Regions from separate parts of the Rhodococcus sp. NPDC076796 genome, predicted to be linked through region 4. Evidence: predicted binding sites of a transcription regulator. Region 4 holds the regulator's gene; each other region holds the start of a gene.

Region 1 (2,201 bases), 400 kb from region 4:
GGCCTGCACGATGCCGAGTCGATTCTCGGTGATGAGGGTTCGGCCCTTGCGGGCGACGATGCGCACGGCCTCCTGCTCCACCAGGACTCTGCGGGCGGCATCTCGCTCGTCCGCATCACGGGGTGCCTGCACCAGACGGCCCTCGACCTTGGAGAGGATCTTGCTGGTGACGATCAGGATGTCGCCGTCACGTAGCCACGGCGCTCGGTCCGCCACGGTCGCAGCCAGATCGTCGCCCGGCCGGAACTCGGGGAGCCCGGTCACCGGCAGAATTTCGATCGCCCCGCCGGGAGCGTGATCACCCGGTGCAGTGTGTGTGGAGTGGGAGTCGGTCACAGGTCGAGTCCGGCTGCGCGCAGAGCGGTGCGGGCCATGACCGCTGTGGTCTCGGGGTCGGTCATCAGCAACGGAACCGACTGCACGTCCACCCCGTCGACGACCGCCGTATCGGTGGTGTGCACCAGCCATGCGTCGAGAATGCCGGTACCGCTTCGGCTTCCGTAGTGACGGCCCACCGCCTGCGCCGTGGTCTCGACTCCGATGACGGACAGGCACTCGTCGGCCATGCCGCGCAACGGCTTACCGTCCACGACGGGGGAGAGCCCGACCACCTTGGCAGCCGTCGTGCGAAGCGCCCCGCGGATACCCGGCACCGCGAGGATCGCACCGACGCTCACCACCGGATTGGACGGCGCGAGAACGACGGCGTCGGCCTCGGTGATCGCCTCGACGACTCCCGGTGCCGGAGTTGCCTGTTCGGCCCCGATGTTGGCGAAACTGTGGGTCGGAATCTGTGCGCGGTACCGAACCCACCACTCCTGGAAGTGAATTGCGCGCTGCTGCTCCCCGCTCGGGTCGTCGGGATCGGTGACGACGACGTGGGTCTCGGAGCGATCGTCGGTGACGGGCAGGAGCCGGACTCCGGGTTGCCAACGGTTGCACAGGGCTTCGGTCACGGCCGACAGCGGATAGCCGGTGCGCAACATACGACTGCGGATCAGGTGCGTGGCGATGTCGCGGTCGCCGAGTCCGAACCAGTCGGGATCGGCACCGTAGGCTGCCAATTCGTCCCGTGCGTTCCAGGTCTCCGCGATGCGACCCCAGCCGCGATCGGTGTCGATTCCTCCGCCGAGGGTGTACATGCACGTGTCGAGATCCGGGCAGATACGGAGTCCGTGCATCCACACGTCGTCGCCGACGTTGACCACGGCGGTGATCTCGTGCTCGGGGTTGTCGCCGAACAAGGATTTGAGACCCTGAAGGAACCGAGCGCCACCGACACCACCGACCAGAACAGTAACTTTCACAACACGCGAGCCTAGTGGGGTTGCGGTGGTGCGTGGTGAGCGCCCACCCGGTGCCGCACCCGTGCGAGAGGACGGTGTGCAGGTGCCATAACCGCCGCGACACGCACGGGACGGGCTCCGATCCGGGGAGAGCGCCGATTTCGGGCATGTGATGGTATTGGATTTGCTCGATCGGCTTGACCGCGACACACCTGGACGTGTCTAATCACAGGTATGTCATTCAGTGTTCGCAGCACGAGTTCGATTGCAGCGAACCTGGTTTCGAACACTCGTTCCCTTTCTGTTCGTCCCTGACTGGACGTCGAGTAGAGGTCGAGAGTCGGACCGACACGTTGGACCAGCTCGATCGAATATCGGCGCGGGGCAAGGTATTCGAGAACACGAGGACCGAAAGTATCTGCGCTACCACAGGTGAGGAGGCGGAAGCGATGTATGACCAGCACGTGACACGTGATCAGCGGGGCGGACCCACTGCACATCTCAGCGCTGTCGACGACGCGCCGCAAACCGAGTCCGGCATCGGCGCAGATTCGAGCGTCTCGATCGACGCGGGTTCTGCGTACGTCGAACCGACGGACGAGACCGACGTCGACGTCATCGACACCGACGTCGAACTCGACTCGGATTCCGACGCCGACTCGATGCCGTTCGTCGCCGAGTCGGTTCCACCGGCCAAGCCGTTTCTCAGTCTCGTCGCGGGTTTCGACGAGATGTTCGAGGAGATCGAGGACCAGTGGCAGGAGCGCGCTCTGTGCGCGCAGACCGACCCCGAGGCCTTCTTCCCGGAAAAGGGTGGTTCCACCCGCGAGGCGAAGCGCATCTGCCTCGGCTGTGAGGTCAAGGACGAGTGCCTCGAGTACGCGCTCGCCAACGACGAGCGGTTCGGCATCTGGG
Region 2 (2,201 bases), on a different contig from region 4:
CAGCACCCCGGCAGCGACGTCCCAATCCAGATTCGCCGGCTTCGGGAACACGAAGCGCGCGGGCGCGAGAATCTTCTCGGTGTACGTTCCGTTCACGCCGGACACGATCACCTCGTCGCCGACGGCGATCGGACCGACCGGGCCCTCGACGATGCCACCGACTGCCACCACGATTCCCGACGCCTCACTACCCAGGGCGATCGGGAGCTTGGATTCGTCGGTGCCGAACGCACCGCTGTAGCTCTTGAAGTCGAAGGGATTGACGCCGATCGCCTTCACCTCGACCACCACCTCACCCTCGGCGGGTTCGGGTAGCTCTCGGTCGACGATCTCGATGACTTCCGGACCACCGTAGGACGCTGCAACCGCTGCTTTTGTCATGGAACGTACAACGACTGACACGGTGCGAAATGTTCCGGTCCGACTCCGGCGTCGCCGCCGCCTCAGACAGCCACTGAGAGCGGGATCAGTTCGTCCTGGTCGAGGACCGAACCTGCGCGTTGGTGAACAGCACTCGGCTCAGGCAGGTTCGCGCGGTCGACCCAGTAGTCGATTGTTTCCCGATCGGCCTCAAACTGCGCGAGTGTTTCCAGGCAAAGCCATGACACGACCGAGAAGTCCGGTTCTTCACCTTCGAGACCGACCAGTGCCAGTTCGTCTCCCACCGCGAGCAAAGCACGATCCACTTCCGAACTACTGGTCTCCAGCCACTCCATGGCGCGACGGAGTAACCTCCAATCCGACTGGGGCACAGGCTCGGAAGCCGACTGCCTGCACAGTTCCGCTGCAGCGGCGAGCACATCCACAACCGGCCCCGACACTGCACCGTTCAGTTCGACGAGCAAGCCTCGCTCCGAATCGATCAGGTCTGCCATGTAGTGCCAGCGGACGGGAACTGTTGCGTCGTCGGGCCACAACTCCGTCATGCCGAATTGAAGTCGGGAGATCAGCTCCCTCGGTGAACTGCACGAAGCGGCGAAGCGAAAAGCGTCGTTCATGTCGATCATCCCCACTGGGTCAACACTCAGCCAACGGACACCGGCTCGGAATCGAGCTCCGGAGGTGCTGCAATGCAGTCGCGTCTGTCGCCGAACAAGCAACGCTGCTGTGGTCGTTACGTCTGCCTTGCCCGTTATTGAACGCCGTGACCAGCGACAGCGCGACTCGGCGTTACACCGAACCGACAACGTCACAATTTCGAGGCCTAGTTACCCGCCCCACGACAAGACACTGAGAATTGTGAGCGTCACTAAGGCGTACAACTCGAGAGGTCCGGGAACGTCTGTTCGAAAGTTTGTCGGTGGGTCGCGGTAGATTCTGTTCATGCTTTCGGGGGACGGCGGATCAGGGGTGGACGGCATCGAGACGGTGCCGCCCGCCCCTGAGGTGTCCGATCCCGACCTGTCTGCTCTGGTGGACGCGGTGGAATCCGCAGTCACGGAGTTGGCCGATCAGGCGTCGGTGGCGTGGTCGAACGCGGACCGGCGTGCGGTGATCCAGCGGATGGAAACGGCGACCAGGTCGCTGACCGCGCACTCGTACACCTGGCTCAACGAACTGATCTCTCAGCACGGCCTCGATGTGTATCCGGGGTCGGTGCCGTCGTCGGTGGCGTGGATGCTGCGGATCACCCCACGAGCAGCAAGCGCGCGAGTGCGTCTGGCCGCGGATTTGGGGGATCGCACCGCGTTCTCCGGTGAAGTACTGCCGCCGCTGCTGCCGCACACTGCCGAAGCACTGCGGGCCGGGTTGCTCGACGCCAAGTATGTCCAGATGATCCGCGAATTCTTTCGGCACCTGCCCAAGGACGTCGATCCGCAGACCCGCGATCTCGCCGAACAGCAGTTGGTGGGCTTCGCATCGACCAGGCGGCCTGACGACTTCGCGCCGTTGGTGGCGAATCTGGACTCGATCCTCAACCCCGACGGCGACTACGACGAAGACGAAGACGACGACGAGGACGAAGACGGGAAACCGCCGAAGCCGCCCAAGCGACGGGATGCGTTCTTCTACCTCGGCGAACAAGGTGCAGACGGCATGTCCGAGGGAGAATTCTGCGTCGACCCCGAACTACGGGCCTACCTCGAAGCCCTGTTCTCCAAAGCCGCGAAACCCGGCATGTACAACCCCGCCGACGGAAAACCGATCGTCGACGACGAGACCGACAGCTCTTCCGGAGGCAAGGACAGCACGAGCCCTGG
Region 3 (2,201 bases), on a different contig from region 4:
CCCACCTCCCATGCGGCCGCGAAGTTCGTTGCCGCGTTGCACGAGGAGGGACTGGTCTCGGAGATTTTGCCGACGCCGATGTTCGCGCTTCCCCGCGCCGAGTTCGCGGAATGGGCAGCCGAGCGCGGCACCTTTCGGATGGAGACGTTCTACCGGGAGCAGCGCAAGAAGTTCGGGGTGTTGATGGACGGTTCCGAACCGGTCTCCGGGAAGTGGAACCTGGACGCCGAGAACCAGTCGCCGCCCCCGAAGGGACGCCTGACCCTCGGTGTCGAAGAACCGTGGTGGCCGACCGAGGATGCCATCGACGATCAGGTGCGCGCCGACCTCGACTCCTGGGACCTCGACACCGTCGGAGTGGACGGGCCTCGCGTGTTTGCGGTGACCGCTGACGAGGCGTCGGAGGCGTTGGCGCACTTCGTGAACTATCGATTGGACGACTTCGGCAAATACGAGGACGCGGTGATGGCCGATGACTGGACGATGTCTCACTCGCTGCTGTCGGTGCCGCTGAACCTCGGCCTGCTGCAGCCGTTGGACGTGGCACACGCAGCCGAGGACGCCCACCGCGACGGCACCCCGCTGGCGAGCGTGGAGGGTTTCGTTCGCCAGATCCTCGGCTGGCGCGAGTACGTGTGGCACCTGTACTGGCATCTGGGGCCGGAGTATCTCGAACGCAACAAGCTCGAAGCCCATGAGCCACTGCCGGATTGGCTGCTCCAGTTGGACGGCGACGCCGTGGTGGCGAAATGCCTGTCGTCGACGGTGGACGGCGTGCGCGAGCGCGGCTGGGTGCACCACATCCCCCGACTGATGATTCTGGGAAACTTTGCGCTGCAACACGCCTGGGATCCACGAGCCCTGACCGATTGGTTCGCAACGGCTTTCGTCGACGGGTTCGCCTGGGTGATGCCGGTGAACGTGATCGGCATGAGCCAGCACGCGGACGGCGGAGTGATCGCCACCAAGCCCTACGCCTCGGGCGGGGCGTACCTGAACCGCATGACCGATTACTGCAAACCATGCGAGTTCAACCCGAAGAAGCGACTGGGCGACGACGCCTGCCCGTTCACTGCAGGCTACTGGGCATTCGTGCACCGGCACCGAGAGATGTTGGCGCTCAATCACCGCACGGCGCGGCAGGTGTCGTCGATGAACCGACTGAACGACCTAGAGCAGGTGTTGGAACAGGAACGTCAACGCGAGGTGTACTGACGCGTTGGGTTCTCGAACCGGCAGCCGAATTGGCAGATCAATGGCGCGCAGGTTCGGCGTCGCTGACGACGCCGTCCCGGGCGACTTCGAGGGTCGACGGTCCCTTACCACGACGCACCGACAGGTTCTGAGCCCCGAATACTTAAGCAGGGCAACAGTTTTCGATTCAAGCATGCTTGCCAGTCGAACGCGTGTTCGATACACTTGCTCCCATGACCACGGAGATCTGGCAACTGAGCGAGAGTGAACTCCTCGCCGACTCTGCCGCGGTCTCCCACCGGATCCAGTTGTTGGAGGCCCGGCGGATCGCTCTCGTCGCCGAAATCGACACCCGCGTGAGCCGGGAGAAGCTCGGTTTCCCCGGACCCGCCGGTTGGCTGACCTCCACCACCCTTCTCTCGCCGTCCAAGGCCACCAAGATCGTCGCCCTTGCCCGCGGACTGAAGAACTTCCCCGACATCGCCGACGCCGTCAACACAGGCGTCATGTCCGTCGATCACGCCGCGCTGATCCTCACCTTCGCCGAAACACCACCGAAGGATCTCCCGGAAGAGGGTCGCGATATGGCCCGAGCCGCCTTGATCAAGGCTGCGACAGGGCCCGACGCTCGTACCGGCCGGATCCGTGCAGCGATCACCAGACTCGAGGACGAGTTCGGCGGCAAGACCCCACCACCCGAAAACACCGACCGCAACGAACTCTTCGCCTCCAAGACTTTGAACGGTCGGCTGGTGTTGAAAGGCGATTTCGATGCGATCACCGGCGAGAAGCTGCTCACTGCACTCTCACCGTTGACCGAACCCCACCCCGCGGTCGACGGCAGCCAAGACGATCGCAGCCCCGCCAAGCGCAGAGCCGACGCCTTCGGACACATCCTCGACCAGTATCTCGCCTCGAGCGATCGCCCCATCGAAGGCGGAGAACGCCCGCACCTGAACCTGCACATCAGCCTGCGTGATCTCACCGACCTCCGCGACAGTGCCGAC
Region 4 (2,201 bases):
GGGGCCGGTGGTCATCTGCCGGGCGTGTACTCGACGACAGCTCCGTCGTGCACCTCGACCACACCCGCCGGTTGCGCGCCTGCATCGGGGGCAACGGCCCGCAGGTTCGCGATGCCGATCAGTCCGCCTGCGACGACCAGGACCGCCAACATCCACAACATCAGCGAGCGAATCCGAACCGGCTGGCTCGCGAAGTGCGCCGAGGTCGCGTCGAACTCGCGATCGGCCACCTCGCGATCGGTGACGTCGGTCCACGACGGGTCGAGGACGGGCAGGCACGGGCCCGGTTGCGTGGCGAGACCGTGCAACACCGGACGCGCCCGGCGACGACGCTCGACGACAGTGGATCGGGCACGGACACCGGCGGCGGTGGGGCGATCGGTGATGATGGTCATCGGAACCTCGTCTTCGCTCGTTGGATCGATTATTCGATCAGGCGTTCGATGGACGCTTGTTCGAAGTTCTATCACGAGCCTCCGACAAAGTCTGCAGAAAACGCGACACGAGTCGAACAGATGTTTGATTCAACAGCTGATACACGCTAGATTCGTGTCAGAAACCACACGCCACACGAGTCGACACCATCAACTCCAGTCCGCGCAGACCTACCCCGCAGACCGGATCCAGGACACCAGCAGGAGGCCGACAGCATGAAGGACGAGACCTCGACGAGGTCGACCACGCGTTCCACGACAACCGGTTCCAAGACGACCGGAGCCAGGGCCACCGCACCGAAGGAAGCAGCGGGTAAGCCCGCTGCGGAACCGACATCCAAGGCCATGGAAGTCGGCACCGACATCAGTGCGGGTCTGACCGAGCGGCAGCGGAAGGTACTCGAGGTCATTCGCGCTTCGGTCACCGAGCGCGGTTACCCACCGAGCATTCGGGAGATCGGTGACGCGGTCGGTCTGACGTCGACCTCGTCCGTCGCTCACCAACTCCGCACCCTCGAGCGCAAGGGCTTCCTCCGGCGCGACGCCAACCGCCCCCGCGCCGTCGATGTCCGCGGTCTCGACGAGGTGCAGGCCGATCAGGCTGCCGCGGCGGTCGACGGATCGCAGGCATCGGAGGATCAGGATCGATTGCCGACCCCGACGTTCGTGCCGGTGCTGGGCCGGATCGCTGCAGGCGGCCCGATTCTGGCCGAGGAGGCCGTCGAGGACGTGTTCCCGCTCCCCCGCGAGCTGGTCGGTCAGGGTTCGCTGTTCCTGCTCAAGGTGGTCGGTGAATCGATGATCGACGCGGCCATCTGCGACGGCGACTGGGTGGTGGTTCGTCAGCAGTCCGTGGCGGACAACGGCGACATCGTCGCTGCGATGATCGACGGGGAGGCCACCGTCAAGACGTTCAAGCGGTCCAAGGGCGAGGTGTGGCTGCTGCCGCACAATCCGCTGTTCGAGCCGATTCCGGGCAACAACGCCGCGATCCTCGGCAAGGTCGTCACCGTGATGCGCAAGCTCTAGGGATCGTCACCGTATCGACATGCGAAGGGCCGCAGCACATGTGCTGCGGCCCTTCGCATGTCTGAAGATCAGCGGATCACAGATTCAATCCGCGGCCGATGATCTCCTTCATGATCTCGGTGGTGCCGCCGTAGATGGTCTGCACACGGGAGTCCATGTACGCCTTGGCGATCGGGTATTCCTTCATGTAGCCGTAGCCACCGTGCAGCTGCAGACACCGGTCGATCAGTTTGACCTGATTCTCGGTGGTCCACCACTTCGCCATCGCGGCTTCCTGGACGGTCAACTTGTCTTCGTTGAGCAGTTCGATGAACTTGTCCACCATGATGCGGGTGGCGGTGGTTTCGGTGGCCAACTCCGCCAACACGAAGCGCGTGTTCTGGAACTTGCCGATCGACTTTCCGAACGCCTTGCGGTCACGGCAGTACTGAATGGTCATGTCCAGCGCCGATTCCATCGCCGCGGCAGCGACGACGGCGATGGAGAGCCGCTCCTGGGGCAAGTTCTGCATCAGGTAGATGAAGCCCATGCCCTCGTCGCCGAGCAGGTTGGCGGCGGGCACGCGAACGTCGGTGAAGCTCAGTTCGGCGGTGTCCTGGGCCTTCATGCCGATCTTGTCCAGGTTGCGGCCTCGCTCGAATCCGGGCATGTCGCGTTCGACGACCAGCAGGCTGAAGCCCTGTGCGCCCTTCTCGGGGTCGGTGCAGGCCACGACGATCACCAGATCGGCATTGATTC

What was found. Region 4 encodes LexA, which represses DNA repair genes until DNA is damaged. Its sites were predicted from a motif close to CGAACANNTGTTCG; they were not measured.
Region 1: the regulator LexA is predicted to act here: its motif matches at 1,570-1,583, upstream of cofD (2-phospho-L-lactate transferase).
Region 2: the regulator LexA is predicted to act here: its motif matches at 1,276-1,289, upstream of AB0366_RS06360 (DUF222 domain-containing protein).
Region 3: the regulator LexA is predicted to act here: its motif matches at 1,400-1,413, upstream of AB0366_RS18570 (DUF222 domain-containing protein).

What each region holds. Positions count from the first base shown of each region.
Region 1 is NZ_JBFBMS010000003.1:715,343-717,543, reverse strand. It holds gene AB0366_RS13600 (coenzyme F420-0:L-glutamate ligase) at 1-336, opposite strand, end outside; gene cofD (2-phospho-L-lactate transferase) at 333-1,307, opposite strand; gene AB0366_RS13590 (WhiB family transcriptional regulator) at 2,018-2,201, shown strand, end outside.
Region 2 is NZ_JBFBMS010000002.1:248,444-250,644, forward strand. It holds gene AB0366_RS06350 (NADP-dependent oxidoreductase) at 1-381, opposite strand, end outside; gene AB0366_RS06355 (hypothetical protein) at 444-1,007, opposite strand; gene AB0366_RS06360 (DUF222 domain-containing protein) at 1,324-2,201, shown strand, end outside.
Region 3 is NZ_JBFBMS010000005.1:320,392-322,592, reverse strand. It holds gene AB0366_RS18575 (cryptochrome/photolyase family protein) at 1-1,215, shown strand, start outside; gene AB0366_RS18570 (DUF222 domain-containing protein) at 1,428-2,201, shown strand, end outside.
Region 4 is NZ_JBFBMS010000003.1:311,082-313,282, forward strand. It holds gene AB0366_RS11650 (hypothetical protein) at 12-395, opposite strand; gene lexA (transcriptional repressor LexA) at 780-1,463, shown strand; gene AB0366_RS11660 (acyl-CoA dehydrogenase family protein) at 1,540-2,201, opposite strand, start outside.